One region of the Sphingobium sp. TomTYG74 genome, then DNA from elsewhere that is predicted to be linked to it. Evidence: predicted binding sites of a transcription regulator. Region 1 holds the regulator's gene; the other holds the start of a gene.
What was found. Region 1 encodes LexA, which represses DNA repair genes until DNA is damaged. Its sites were predicted from a motif close to GTTCCNCNCTTGTTCT; they were not measured.

Region 1 (7,376 bases):
CCGATCTCGCGCAGCATGTTGAGCGCGGCTTCGTTCGCGCCGCCATGCGCAGGACCCCAGAGGCAGGCGATGCCAGCGGCGATGCAAGCGAAGGGGTTGGCGCCGGACGAGCCAGCGAGACGGACGGTTGACGTCGATGCGTTTTGCTCGTGGTCAGCATGCAGGATGAAGATCTTGTCCATCGCGTCCACGATGACCGGATCGGGCTCATATTCCTCGGCCGGAACCGAGAAGGTCATCCGTAGGAAATTGGCGGTGTAGCTGAGGTCGTTGCGGGGATAGACGAAAGGCTGTCCCACCGAATATTTGTACGCCATGGCCGCGATTGTCGGCATCTTCGCGATCAGGCGGTGGCTCGCGATCTTGCGCTGTTCCGGATCATTGATGTCCGTCGAGTCATGGTAGAATGCGGACAGAGCGCCGACCACGCCGCACATGATCGCCATGGGGTGCGCGTCGCGGCGGAAACCGCGATAGAAGGTGGTGAGCTGTTCGTGCACCATGGTGTGGCGCGTGATTGTGCGGGTGAAGTCTTCCAGATCCGCCTTCGAGGGCAGTTCGCCATTCAGCAGGAGGTAGCTGACTTCCATGAAGCTTGATTGTTCTGCAAGCTGATCGATTGGGTAGCCACGATGCAGCAGGACGCCGGCGTCGCCATCGATGTAGGTCAGGCCGGAATCGCAGCTGGCGGTCGAGGTGAAGCCTGGATCATAGGTGAACATGCCGGTGTTGGCATAGAGCTTGCGGACGTCGATGACCTTGGGGCCGACGGAACCGCTCAGGATGCCATAGTCCTTGGTATCGCCGCCGACTGTCAAAGTGGCATTATTGTCCGACATCTCGTTCTCCTTAATTGCCATCAGCGCGCGATGCCTGCCTGGCATCCGCGAGCCGCTCCAAGCTCCTGTCTTTTCCAAGAAGGAAAAGGACATCAAATATCCCCGGCGAAACCGTACGACCGGTTAGCGCCGCGCGTAGCGGTTGAGCCACTTTGCCCAACCCCAATCCGACTTCCTCTGCCACGCGGCGGATCGCTTCCTCGATCGCTTCGATCGTCCAGGACGGGACGGAATCAAGAGCGTCGGCGGTCTTCCCAAGCAGTTCGCGCGCCGAGTCGTCTAGCAGAGCAATAGCCTTGTCGTCAAAATCCAGCGGGCTTGCCTTGAATAGGAACTCGGCGCCCTCGGCAATCTCGTTAAGCGTCTTCGCGCGCGGTTTGAGCGAAGGCATGGCTTGCGCGAGGAGCGCCATCGCCTCAGCCGACGGGGTTGTGCCAAGCCGTTGCGCCACGCGCGGCAGGACCAGTTCCGCCAGGCGCTGGTCGTCGGCCTCGCGCAGGTAGAATGCGTTGAGATTTTCGAGCTTCTTGATGTCGAAGCGGGAGGGGGACCGGCCCACGCCGCTTATGTCGAACAGCTCGATCGCGCGATCTCGCGAGATGGTTTCTTCATCGCCATAGCCCCAGCCGAGGCGCAGAAGATAATTGAGCACGGCTTCGGGCAGCATGCCCATCTCATCGCGATAGGCATCGACACCCAGCGCGCCATGCCGCTTCGATAGCTTTGCGCCGTCCGATCCGTGGATCAACGGGATATGGGCATAGACCGGCTCTTCCCAGCCCATCGCCTTAATAATGCCGAGCTGGCGAAACGCATTGTTCAGATGGTCGTCGCCGCGGATTACATGTGTGACGCCCATGTCGTTATCATCGACAACGACGGCGAGCATATAGGTTGGCGTCCCGTCGGAGCGGAGCAGGATCATGTCATCCAGTTCCGCATTCTGCACGACTACCCGGCCCTGGACCGCATCCTCGATGACCGTCTCGCCTTCGCGCGGCGCCTTGAGCCGGATGACGAACGGAGCATCGGCCGGAGCTTCCGACGGATCACGGCCCCGCCAGCGGCCATCATAACGCATCGGCTGCTTTGCGGCGCGCTGCTGTTCGCGCAGTTCAGCCAATTCTTCGGGGGTCGCGTAGCAGCGATAGGCATGGCCAGCCGCGAGCAACTGGTTAGCGACCTCCGCGTGCCGCTGCGATCGCTCAAACTGAAAGACGGCGGGCTCGTCGCCTGCAAGGCCGAGCCATTCAAGGCCGTCGAAGATCGCGGCGACAGCTTCCTCGGTCGAACGGGCGCGATCGGTATCTTCGATACGCAACAGGAACTTGCCGCCATGGTGCCGGGCGAATAACCAGTTGAACAACGCGGTGCGTGCGCCGCCGATATGAAGAAATCCCGTGGGCGATGGCGCGAAACGGGTTACCACCTGCTTGTTCAAACCCGTTGCACTCACCGATTTATTCCTCGACATCCGCCTTGCTCATTCATGAACGCGACGCCCCCTAGCATGGCTTTTGAGCCACGACAAACCTCCGTTGCCCCGATAATAAGGCGCAGCGGCGATCAGCTTTTCGTGCGGCTCGAACAGGCATTGGAGGCTGAGCGTGAGCAACTCGCGCTTTGGGTGCCGGTGGGCCTTGGGCTGGGCATAGCGGGCTGGTTATTTCTGCCTAACCAGCTGACATGGTTGTCTTTTTGCTGTTGCGCGATTGCGATCGCGAGCGGCGGATTGATGCTACCGGAGGGCGGCCGGATACGCCATGCGCTTATATGGGGCGGTCTGCTCGCGGCGTCCGGCTGCCTGTTGATATGGGGGAAAGCCCTGATTGTCGGCACGGCGCCATTGCCGCGTGCGGCATTTGTAGAAGTAACTGGCGAAGTCAGGTCAGCCGATACGGTGCCTGCGCAGCAGATGAGTCGCGTATCTATACGTCCGATAAACATGCCTATGCTGCCTTCCCTGATCCGGGTGAACATAGCGGCGGCGGATCTACCCGAAGGGGTTGGCAAAGGCGCCATCATTCGCTTTCGCACCCGGTTGATGCCTCCTGCCGAAGCGAGCCTGCCGGGTAGCTATGATTTTTCGCGTCGCGCTTATTTTCAGGGGATTGGGGCAACAGGACGCGCGCTCAAGCCTATCGTCGTGCTGCGCCCATCAACGGAGGCGCCGCCTCTGCACAATCGTCTTTTCGCGCACATATTGAAGAATGCGAATGGAGAGGGAGCGGGCATAGCCGCGGCGCTGGCGACGGGGGATCAGGGCGCCATCAGCGAGGCGGACGCGGACGCGATGCGTCGCAGTGGCCTTGCCCATTTGCTTTCGATCAGCGGGCTGCACGTCACCGCCCTCATCGGCGCGGTCATTTTTCTGCTGATGCGGATCATGGCGCTCAGTCGGCGCGCAGCACTGGACTGGCCGTTGATGCTGATCGCTGCGGCGGGTGGCGCGCTGGCGGGCATTGGATATACTTTGTTGACTGGCGCGGAAGTGCCAACGGTTCGATCCTGTATCGCTGCATTGCTGGTGCTGGGGGGGCTTGCGCTTGGGCGCGAAGCCATCACCTTGCGGCTAATAGCCGCCGGTGCACTGGTGGTTCTGTTGGTGTGGCCTGAGGCGCTGTCGGGGCCAAGCTTCCAGATGAGCTTCGCCGCCGTGATCGCCATTGTCGCTCTAGGGGAGCATCCCCGTTTTCGCGCGTTTGCGGCGGCCCGGGAGGAGTTGGCCCATCGCCGATTGTTGCGGCAACTTGCTGTCCTGCTTTTCACGGGCTTTGCGGTTGAACTGGCCCTGGCGCCGATCGCGCTGTTCCACTTTCACAAGGCGGGCATGATAGGCGCTTTCGCAAACCTTGTGGCTATTCCCCTGACGACCTTTGTCGTGATGCCATTGGAAGCGCTGGCTTTACTGTTGGATGTTGCCGGTCTGGGGGCTCCTGCCTGGTGGTTGACTTCCCGCGCGCTCGATCTGCTGCTGTTGATCGCGCATGGGGTGGCGGCAAGTCCCTGGGCGGTCGTTACTGCGCCTTCCATCTCCAACATGATCTTCGGGATTATCGTGCTGGGCGGACTTTGGTGCCTGCTCTGGCGAAGCGCTTGGCGATGGGCGGGACTGGCTCCCGTGGTGCTGGGCATGACGATCATTATGATGAGTTCGCCTCCGGAGATTCTTGTAACGGCGGATGGGCGTCATGTGGCCGTGCGCGGGCAGGACGGCGGCATGCATATCCTGCGCGAACGGGCCGGAGATTATGTCCGCGATATGATCGCGGAAAGTGCAGGCTATGAAGGTGCGCTGGGTGCCCTTGCAGACTTGCCCGAGGCCCGCTGTTCCTTGGACTTGTGCATGGTGGCGCTGAGCGGGGGAGAGCGCATATGGCAGCTGTTGGTAACAAGAAGCGGCGTTGTCGTGCCCAAGGATACCCTGATACGGGATTGTGCGCGCGCGGATATAGTTATCGCCGACCGTCGCTTGCCTTCATGGTGCAAACCTCGTTGGCTTAAAGCGGATCGGCGGCTGTTGGCACATACCGGCGGGCTGGCGATCGATCTTGATGGAGGAACCGTGCGAACCGGGAAAACAGTGGGCGACGCACATCCGTGGGTCGCCCGGCCTTCCTATTTACCGGCGCGCCGCCGATCCGGTCAGTTGTACCGTCGCAGCAGACCAGCGAGCTTTCCTTGAATGCGCACCTGCTGCGAATCGTAGATTTGCGGCTCATAAGCATTGTTGGCCGGATCGAGCCTGACCTTAGGCCCCTGGCGATGATAATATTTCAGCGTCGCCTCGCTATCCTCAATCAGTGCAACCACGATTTGCCCCTCGCGCGCTACTTCAGTGCGCTGGATCAGTGCGAAGTCGCCGTCGAGGATGCCCGCATCGATCATCGAATCGCCAGAAACCTCAAGAGCATAATGATCTCCGGCACCCAGTAGAGCCGCAGGAACGGACAGCATATTCTGTCCTTCCATGGCTTCGATTGGGACGCCTGCGGCAATCCGACCGTGAAGGGGGATGTCGATCACGTCGTTGGCTGCGACCGGGGGCTTGGCCGACAGTTGCGGTTTGGGTGTCGATGCGACCTTGGGGGCGCGATGCATTGCTTCAGGAAGTTTCAGAACCTCCAGCGCGCGCGCCCGGTTCGGCAGGCGACGGATGAACCCGCGTTCTTCCAGCGCATTAATCAATCGGTGAATCCCGGATTTCGACCGCAGATCGAGCGCTTCCTTCATCTCCTCGAACGAAGGCGAAACCCCGCCTTCCTCGAGCCGAGTTTGAATGAAGCTGAGCAATTCCTGTTGCTTGGGCGTCAGCATGCCGACTTATCCTCCATGGAACGGATGGAGAACGCATAGGAAACGTAAGGAGGCAAGTCAAGCAGGTTGCGCCAAGCGTAACGAAAGGAACGGACCTGCGTCACAGCCGTTGAATAGCGGCCTTCCCAAAGAGGGTGAATAGGAGAGTAAGATGGCGAACCAGAACGATCAGGACAAACAGCGCCGCCAGCAAGGTGGTGACCGCTCAAGCCAGGGCGGGCGTCAGCAGCAGCAGGAAAATCGCCAAGGTCAAATGGGCGAAAGCCGCAAGGACAAGAGCGATCACAGCAAGCAGCAGCGCTGATCTACGTTCGGTTGGATCACGGGGAGGGGCCGCTTTGCGGCCCCTTTCTCATTGTCAAAGCGGAACGATGGTTACTTTGTCACCTGCGGCGGCCGGGGGTGAGTCGGCCGGTCGAAGGATCAGGCACCCCGCTTGAGCCAGGGCCGCGGTAGCGGCGCTGTCCTGCGAAGTAACCGAGACCAGACCAGCATCAGTGAGATAGGCGCGAAGATAGTCGTCGCGCGATCCTGTCGCAGGAAGTGGCGCGGCGAGTTCCGCGATCGTCGTGCGCGGTAGCGGGTTGGCGGCTCCGGCGATGTGCCGGACGAGCGGCAGCAGGAACAGCGTTGCTGTCACGAAGGCGGACACGGGGTTGCCGGGGAGGCCGAGGAATAGGGTGTCACCCAGCTTTCCCGCCATGAGCGGCTTGCCGGGGCGCATGCGAATCTTCCAGAAATCCAGAGTGCCGCCCGCCGCCTGGAAAGCTGGCCGCACCAAGTCGTGATCGCCGACCGAGGCGCCTCCGGTCGAGACGATGATGTCGGCCGTAGCGGCTTCTTTGAGCGCCCGGACCATGGCGTCCAGATCGTCGAGAACGATGCCGATGTCGATCACCTCCGCGCCTGCCTGGCCGAGCATGGCCGCAAGCATCGGCGCGTTGGAGGACGGCAAGCGGCCAGAGGGCGTGGGCGCTCCGGGGGGGACGAGTTCATTGCCGGTTGAGATTAGGGCGATGCGCGGACGGCTGCCGACCGGGAGGGTTCCGTGGCCCCCAAGAACGGCAAGAGCAATTTGCGCGGGACCCAATGCGGCACCGGCAGGGAGCAATAGATGATTTGCGCCAAAGTCGCTTGCCGCCGGGCGCACGTTTCGTCCTGTGGGTAGTGGAGAGCCGAGGGGGTGCACGAGCTGGCCGTCCAGCTGCGCATCTTCCTGGATCAGGACCGTATCGGCGCCGGGCGGCAGTGGTGCGCCGGTGAAGATGCGACAGCATTCCCCCGGAGTCAAAGGGGAGGGAAGGGAGCTGCCTGCCGTGCTTTCAGCGGTTAGGCGCCAGGGGCCAGGCCATTCTGCCGTGCGAATGGCGTAGCCGTCCATGGCCGACAGATCTGCCCAAGGCTGATCGCGCAGGGCGAAGATGTCACGCGCGAGCCAGCGGGCTGCGCAGTTAGAAACCGGGACGTCCTCTTCCGGCAAGCGGCGGCCCAGCGCGAGCAGGCGCGCCTGAGCCTCCGCGACCGGGAGCAGGCTCATGCGGCTCGCCAGTCGCCCGACTTGCCGCCCGACTTTGCGAGCAACCGGACGTTGCCGATGATCATGCCCTTATCGAGCGCCTTTGCCATGTCGTATATGGTCAGCAGCGCAACGGATGTGGCGGTAAGTGCTTCCATCTCAACGCCGGTCTGGCCCGCGCTTCTGGCGGTAGCGGTCACGGTGACGCCCTCTGTTTCCAGATCGAAGTCGATCGTGACAGAGGTCAGGGCGATGGGATGACAGAGCGGGATGAGGTCAGCGGTGCGCTTCGCCGCCATGATGCCTGCCACGCGTGCCACCGCCAGGACATCGCCTTTCTTCACCAGTCCCTGGGCGATGGCGGTTGCAGCTTCGGCACTCATTGCGATGTAGCCGGTGGCGATGGCTTCACGGGCAGTCACTGCCTTGGCGGAGACATCGACCATATGGGCCGATCCATCCTGATCAAGATGGGTGAGCTTGCTCATGCGCCTGTCAGTAGAGCGTGGGTTGCGGCTTCGACATCGGGCTGGCGCATCAGGCTTTCGCCCACCAGGAAGCAGCGAACGCCATGTTCGGACATTGCGACCAGATCGGCATGGCTGCCAAGGCCGCTCTCCGCAACGAAGGTGCAGCCTTCCGGAGCATGGCCGACCAGCTCATAGGTGCGGGCGAAGTCGACGCTGAAGTCGCGCAGGTCGCGG
Region 2 (7,376 bases), on a different replicon from region 1:
TGGGAAAGCGTGTTGCCCCGCTCATGAGGACAGTTCTCCATCACTCTCGATCACACCTGGCCGCGCTGCCGTCTTGTTTCATTGCTTTGCCGGTTGCGGTCAATCCGAGATCATTGCCGCCCTGGCCGCAAATGGAGGCTACGTCCGCCCGACTGAACGCGATACTGCGCCGCCAGAGCGGCGCGACCTTGGCCCGCTGGCGCGCGACCTTTGGAGCAAGGCGCGCGCACTCGCCGGCACGCCCGCTCAGCGATACCTAGAGCGCCGCCGCATCGGTCATTCCACCATCGGCCGCTATGACCCGGCAGCAATGACCTACGAGGGCGGCAAGCGGCTCCGCCTCCCCGCCCTGCTCCTGCCCATCATCGAGCGCCGGCAGCTCGTCGCGCTTGCCCGCGTTTTCGTGGACGAGGACGGCAACAAGCACCCGCAGCTTGTCGACCCCAAGCGCACCCTGGCCGATCCGCGCGGCGGCGCCGTGCAGATCGGAGCCATCGAGGGCGACCATCTCAATCTGGCCGAAGGCTTCGAGGAAGCGGAATCGGTCATTGCCAAATTCGGATTGCCTGGCTGTTGGTCCGTAAATGGCAGCGAGCTTTATGCCCGCATTCATATCCCCGATCATATCCGTTCGATCACGGTCTATTCGCAGCACGGGCAGGCTGCGAGGGCCGGGCTCGAGAAGGCCGAACACCATCTGAGAGACGGCGGCCGCGCCCTGCAGGTCGAGCTACCGCCGCGCGGAGGCGACTGGAACGATGCTTGGCGGGCCGAGCAATGACCCGTCTCGCCATTTTTGCAGTTGGCGGCGTGATACTCGCCGCCCTGTTTGGCGAGGCACACCCCGATTTCATCGCCAATCCACCGAAGAGCGCGCGCGAAGCGTGCTACCAGCTCGCCAACCAATCGGATTGCCGCGCGGCGCTCGCCCTGAACGATCTTCGCCGAAACCGCTTGCCGAAGGCGGCGCCTGCGCTGCCCGATCCGCGCCGCACACCTGGCGCCTATGATCCGACGATTACCCAAGACATTATCGCTACGACCATCTGCAATCCCAAATTTGTCGCAGCCCGCAAGCCGCCATCGTCATGGACGGCGGCGGCAACGCGCCGCATCGCCGCGGCCCAATTGCCGGACCTAGATCCTGACTCTCTAGTGCTGGACCAGCTCGTGCCGATCTCCCTTGGCGGCGCCCCGAAGGACTACCGCAACCTGTGGTTGCAGTCCTGGGCGGGCCAAGAAAATGCAGAGAAGAAGGACGGCCTAGAAACCCTGCTAAATCGCATGGTTTGCAGCGGCCAGCTATCGCTGGCCACCGCTCAAGAGGCCGTCGCCGTGAACTGGCTCGACACGTACCGGCGCGCGGCGACGATGCAAAACCTCACACGCTATAAATTGCCCCAACAATGGGGCGCGAAACCTCAAGAAATTCAGCTCGATTTTGTGCCCGAGCCGCAAGGCGAAAGCGGTGCAATCGTGTTGGATGCTCAGATCGAGCCGGAAAGTCAGCCCTACGAGGTGCCGGCGATTCCGGTCGATGGTCGCAATTTTCAACCGATGGAGTGAACGGGATGCCACGCAATATCGCAGAATTTCGCCTGATCGGACAGGTTGGCGGGATCGATCAAAAAGAAAAGGTCACATTCGTCAACATTGCTTCAAATTATAACCGGCAAGTTGATGGTGAATGGCAGGAGGAAACGCTTTGGAATCGCGTTACTTGCTTTGCAAAGTGTGCGGAGTACGCATCGAATGTCGGTAAAGGCGATATGGTTCATGTGACGGGGCGTGTAAAACAGTCTCAATATGAACGCGATGGATCAACGATCTACGGCACAGACCTTATTGCAGACAGCTTTTCGGTGCTTTCGCGGGTATCTTCCGGCGATTGATTTGAGTTTCTATGAGCGTGGGCCTGGTCTGAGTGGAAAATGGGTGCCTGTGCGGCCTTCGGCACGGCTCTATCTCCGCTCCACTCCGACCGAACCCGCAAGCGGTTTCGTCCCGTTCGGGTGACGATCCTCGCATGAGAAAGTCGAGAGGATCCGCAAAGCGGATTTTCGCGGCTTTTCCCGTAGCCGCCCGGCGATCGGCCGCGCGATCGAGATCGAGGCGGCAGCGCCGCCATGTCTTTCGATAGATTTCGGGGCCTGTTCCGGCCCCCCGGCGCAAGGGCTGGACCGTCTCGGCCGCTGCGCGACCTCGCTTGGCGATCATGGGGGTTTCCCCGCCCTTCCTCCGCTGCGCTCCGTGCAGGACGGGCGATCCCCCTCCCCCATGATCGGCCCTCACTGCGCCATTCCCCGACCCACTTCGCCAGCGGGCAGAAGTCGATGGACGCCATCGCCTTCGGCTCCAGTTTAGGAAGGGAAAAGCACATGCCACGGAACACCGCTAAGGCTCGCAAGACCACCGCTCCGCGCATCGACGTTTACGAGGAAGTCACCAACCAGATTGTTGCGCTGCTAGAGGCAGGCACCCGCCCTTGGTCGCCCCGCTGGGCATCCGGCGCGGCATCGCTTCCCCTTCGCCATGAGGGAACGGCCTATCGCGGCATCAATATCCTGCTGTTGTGGTCCGCAGCCATGGCGCACGGCTACACCAACCCGCATTGGATGACCTACCGGCAGGCGCACGAACTGGGCGGACAGGTCAGGAAGGGCGAGAAGGGCAATCTTGTCGTTCATGCCGGAACCTTCACCCCGAAGGACGGCGAGACGGGCGAGCCAATCACCGACAGCGAGGGTAAGGAAACGAGCCGCGCCTATCTGAAACGCTATGTCGTGTTCAACGTCGAGCAGATCGACGGTTTGGACATGAGCAAATTCCCTGCCCCGTTTGTCGAGATCAAGAACCGCGACGAGCGCGACCCCGAGCTTGATGCGGCCTTTACCCGCTACCCGGTCCCCTATCGTGAGGGTGGCAACAGCGCCTATTATCACCCCGTCGTGGACAGCATCGCCATGCCTGCCTTTGGCGACTTTGTGAGCGGCAACGCCTTCTATGCGACCCTCGCGCATGAGGCCATCCACTCCACCGGCCACACGTCGCGGCTCAATCGCGAAACGCTCTACGAATACGGCAAGAGCAAGGAAATTCGCGCTGCCGAGGAGCTGATTGCAGAGATCGGGGCGGCCATGCTTTGCGCTCAGCTTGGCATGGAGCCGACCGAGCGCGAGGATCATGCGGCCTATCTGGCGTCATGGTTGACCGCCCTTCGCAATGACAAGCGCGCGATCTTCCGCGCCGCGACCGCCGCACAGGCAGGAAGCGAATTGATCCTGTCCCACATGGCAGCGCCCGGAATGTCTCGCGCCGCCTGATCCGGCGAGGGCGGCCACCAGCGCCGCCCCGTCCCTGCCATTTCGAAGGACTAACCCATGCCCAAGACACTCCCCAAGGTCGAAATTAGCTGGCGCGATGAGAATTACGGTTCCGTCTGCGCCGTCGCGGCCTTCCGCAACTATGCTGGCAACGTCGATTGGAGCGAGCGCACCCACCAGCGTTTTAGAGGATGCCTGAAGCGCGCCGGTTTCGAGCTTCACTATGGCCGATGCAGCTACATCGCCACTCGCGGCACCGGCGAGGAACGCCAACGGGCTATTTGCGAGGAACTGGACCGCGCCGGTTTTCAGATCGAGCGGGGCGACGTTCGCACGCCCGAGCCGCAGCCATGACCGACGCCCCGCCCGTTCAGAGCCTCACCGCCTTTGCGAAGGCGTGGGGCTTGGTAACAATGGCCGAGGCGCGCGGCCATATTCATGCGGGCTTGCGCTGCGCACCGCCTACCAAGAGATTCCGCCGATGGTACGAGGCCGAGACGCGCCGCTTACTGGCCGAGGCTGATCAGACCGCGCGCGCCTATGGCGCGGCAATTGAGGCGGGCCGCACCGCCGCGCGCCACGCTTGAGCAGATCGCGGAGGGCCACCCTGATCTTGCATCGACCCACGCGGCCCGCCGCGTCATCGAAAAGCGGCGTACGCGCCGCAATGCAGAGAGGATGGATCATGACGCCAATGCGCAATCTTGACCGAGACACCCGCCGCGCGCGCCTGCTAGCTGCACAAACCCGCCCCGTGGGCGGAATCAATCGCAAAGGCATCCTGCGCGGCCATTGGGACGGCGGCAATGTCGTTCGCCAGTTCCGCGACGGCGCTGGCGAGGCGCGGGGCCTGGCCCCGTACTCGACACTGCCCAAGGTCGAGGACTGATGAAATTTCGGGCGCGGACCTGTCGGCCCGCGCCCTGCCTCTTTCGAGAAAGATCCATTATGGCTGTAACCATGATTGCCGCAGGGCTTATGTTCGCCTGCACCCCGACCCTAGTTGCAGATGGGGACGGGCCGGTTTGGTGTGCGGAAGGCCCGCGTATTCGTCTCTCAGGCATCGCCGCGCGTGAGCGCGACAATAGCTGTAGGCCCGGCCATCCTTGCCCGAGAGCATCCGCACAAGCCGCCATGGACGCCCTTGTCGCCATCTTAGGTGGATCTCGCGGGAGAACGCGCTTTCCCGGCGCACGCTACGACCATGTTCGCGTCAGCGCGCCGACAATGCATTGCCTTTCCGCTGGCAATGCAAAGGGGAGCCGCACCGCCGCGTTCTGTCAGATGGCGGACCGGCGCATTCTCAATTGCGCCATGCTCGCAACTGGCACCGTGGCGCGATGGGATCGCTACTGGCGGCGTGATATTGTCTGCCCGTCCCCACAAAGACGATAAACCGATGTTCCCATTTCGTTCCTCGGTGCGTTAGAAGGGGGCGAAAGGGAATCATCATGTTGCTGCCACCGATGCAGCCGGTCCCGCTCGCCGAGGTGCCAGAGGGGCTAATTCCCTTTATCATCGGAGCAGCGGGAGCCGGCTTTCCGTCCCCAAGCCAGGATTGGCAGGAGGACTCCATTTGCCTGATCGAGCTTCTACGGCTCGACAGGGCCGCCAGCTTTGTCTTCCGCATCAGCGGCACCAGCATGATCGACGCTGGAATCTACGACAACGATGTTGTCGTGGTGGACCGCGACACGCGGGCTGTTGAGGGGCATATCGTCATCGCCATTGTGGATGGCGGCTTTGTCTGCCGTCAGCTCACGCGTCGCCAGGGCGGGACATTTCTTGAGGCTCGCAACGCCCGCCAGCACTATGACCCTACTCCCGCCGAGGGCGTGGAAATATGGGGCGTCGTGCGAACGAGTGTCCGTGATTTTCGACGCTAGGCCTCGCAGATGACCCATGGAATTGTCGATGTCGCCAACTTCTATGTCTCTGCCGAGAGGCTTTTTGACCCGTCTTTGCGCGGCGTTCCCGTCATCGTCCTATCGAACAATGACGGTTGCGCGGTTGCGCGCAGCGAGGAAGCGAAGGCCCTGCATGTCCGCATGGGCGAGCCCGTTTTCAAAATCCGGGATCGGATCAAACGGCATGGCATCCAGCTCCGATCGAGCAATTACGAGCTCTATGCCGACCTCAATCGGCGGTTCAACGCCGTCATTGCCGAGCATAGCGATACAATTGAGATCTACTCGATAGACGAGAGTTTCTACCGCGCCCCCACCTTACCGAACGGCCTTGGCGACGTGGAAGCCGCGCACACGTTGCGAGAGGATATATTACGGCAAGTTGGCCTGCCGACCCGGATCGGCCTTGGCCCGACGCGCACTTTGTCGAAAGTCGCCAATGCGCTCGCCAAGGCCACCGAAAAGGTTTGGGGCGGCGTGGTGGATCTCCACGACACTGAGCTACGCCGGCGATTGTTCGAGCGATGGCCGGTCGGGGAGGTGTGGGGAATAGGAAGCGCGCTCGAGGCGCGGCTTCGACCTCTTGGCATCCGAACAACCGCCGACCTGGCGGCGATGCCGCCAGCGGTCGCGCGCGATGTGGGAACGGTTGTGCTTGAGCGGCTTGTGCGCGAGCTGGGCGGCATCGAATGCGCGGACTTCAAGGTTGAGCCCGACGCGCTGAAGGCAACTGCCGTCACTCGCCAATTCGGAGAGCCGGTCAAAACGCTCGACGAGCTGCGCGAGGCGATGGCGCGGCGCGCAGCGCGCGCGGCCGAGAAGATCCGCGCCCAGGGCCTCGTTGCGAGCCGACTGATCGCCTTTGCCCATGGCTCACGCTATCGGCCGAACCCGCCTTCCGCTTCGCGATCGGCGCGGTTGTCGCCGCCGACCAACGATCCGCGCGTAATCTTGCGGATCGTCGGCCAGATGACGGAGGCCATGTTTCAACCGGGGGGCGTCTATACGAAATGTGGCGTTCTGCTGGAAGATTTGACCCCGCAGGGCCAAGGCCAAGCCGACCTGTTCGCTACGGTCGACCCTCGTGCCCCGGCGCTGCTGGCCGCCATGGATGGCCTCAATAGTCGGTTCGGCCGCAACACCATCACGCTCGCGGTCCAAGGCCACGGCGCCAAGGCTTTCGACACTAAGCGCAGCCAGAAAAGTCCGGCTTGGACGACACGGATCAACGAAATTCCAGTCGCGCGCTAGAACCAAAGCGCTGAAAGAGTAGCGCCGTTAATTGCGATTGAGGCCCATTTGGCGACTTTGCAGCTTATCCTTCCAGCGACATTCCAATTCGATTAGATCGGCCATAGTGGCGGAGGTGCCGACGGTCTCCAAGATCGACACCTGATAATCGCTCGGATCGCGGCTTTTCAGCGCGACATTCCCTCCATGCCCCGATGCGAAATACTCGCGCCAGCGGCCAAGAAAGCCCTCTCCGCTGGACGCCATACCGACATACTGTTCCCTCGTTCGCGGGCACGTAAGGAGGTAAATTCCGCGCGTCGCGCGCAGAGCCTCCGCCCAATGGGCCGGCATTGTCTCAATATCAGAAAGATTCAGGATCAATGCCGCGAAGCCGGGGAACGGATCTTCGCGAAAGGTCCGGCGAAGCTCGACAACCGGCTTTGGAACGCGATCGCCACGCTGAATCCACGCGCGATAGCCCTTGCCCCAATCGATCCAGAGGCGGCCCGCATATTCGGCCAGCTCGGGCAGCAGCGCTAGCCGATATTGGTTGCAGCTTCCTGCCGGTTCCACTCCTCCGGTGACAGGATGCGGCCGATCTTCGGCTAGCGGCCCGATCAGCTCTGCAGAGTACAGACCGACGAACAGGGTTTCCTTCCCAGGAACACCGACGAAGGATGCCCAATAGGGTGCGCGTAGGTCCGGGGCGTCGCCTACCCCTTGGGTTTCCTGATACGCCTCAAAGCGGCTCCTATGGTCCCGCCAGAGGGCATATGGCGTCGGGAACCCCGGATGCCTGTTATCTTGGTGTCGCAGAAGCCGAACCGAGCTTCGGCTAATACCCGCTAGGTCCAGAAGATTGCCAAATGTGAGCATCAGGCCTCAGCTCCCGCGTCGTCCGCGACGACCGGGG

Region 2: the regulator LexA is predicted to act here: its motif matches at 4,725-4,740, upstream of ACZ5TB_RS17750 (LexA family protein).

Annotation. Positions count from the first base shown of each region.
Region 1 is NZ_AP027341.1:486,074-493,449, forward strand. Features, by position in the region: gene ACZ5TB_RS02535 (citrate synthase) at 1-839, opposite strand, end outside; gene gltX (glutamate--tRNA ligase) at 850-2,313, opposite strand; gene ACZ5TB_RS02545 (ComEC/Rec2 family competence protein) at 2,350-4,524, shown strand; gene lexA (transcriptional repressor LexA) at 4,485-5,156, opposite strand; gene ACZ5TB_RS02555 (hypothetical protein) at 5,308-5,460, shown strand; gene ACZ5TB_RS02560 (molybdopterin molybdotransferase MoeA) at 5,515-6,693, opposite strand; gene moaC (cyclic pyranopterin monophosphate synthase MoaC) at 6,690-7,160, opposite strand; gene trpC (indole-3-glycerol phosphate synthase TrpC) at 7,157-7,376, opposite strand, start outside.
Region 2 is NZ_AP027343.1:35,888-43,263, reverse strand. Features, by position in the region: gene ACZ5TB_RS17785 (DUF7146 domain-containing protein) at 74-781, shown strand; gene ACZ5TB_RS17780 (hypothetical protein) at 778-1,566, shown strand; gene ACZ5TB_RS17775 (single-stranded DNA-binding protein) at 1,572-1,892, shown strand; gene ACZ5TB_RS17770 (ArdC family protein) at 2,379-3,323, shown strand; gene ACZ5TB_RS17765 (hypothetical protein) at 3,381-3,677, shown strand; gene ACZ5TB_RS17760 (hypothetical protein) at 3,674-3,910, shown strand; gene ACZ5TB_RS17755 (hypothetical protein) at 4,018-4,212, shown strand; gene ACZ5TB_RS17750 (LexA family protein) at 4,775-5,209, shown strand; gene ACZ5TB_RS17745 (Y-family DNA polymerase) at 5,219-6,481, shown strand; gene ACZ5TB_RS17740 (GIY-YIG nuclease family protein) at 6,509-7,036, opposite strand; gene ACZ5TB_RS17735 (hypothetical protein) at 7,339-7,376, opposite strand, start outside.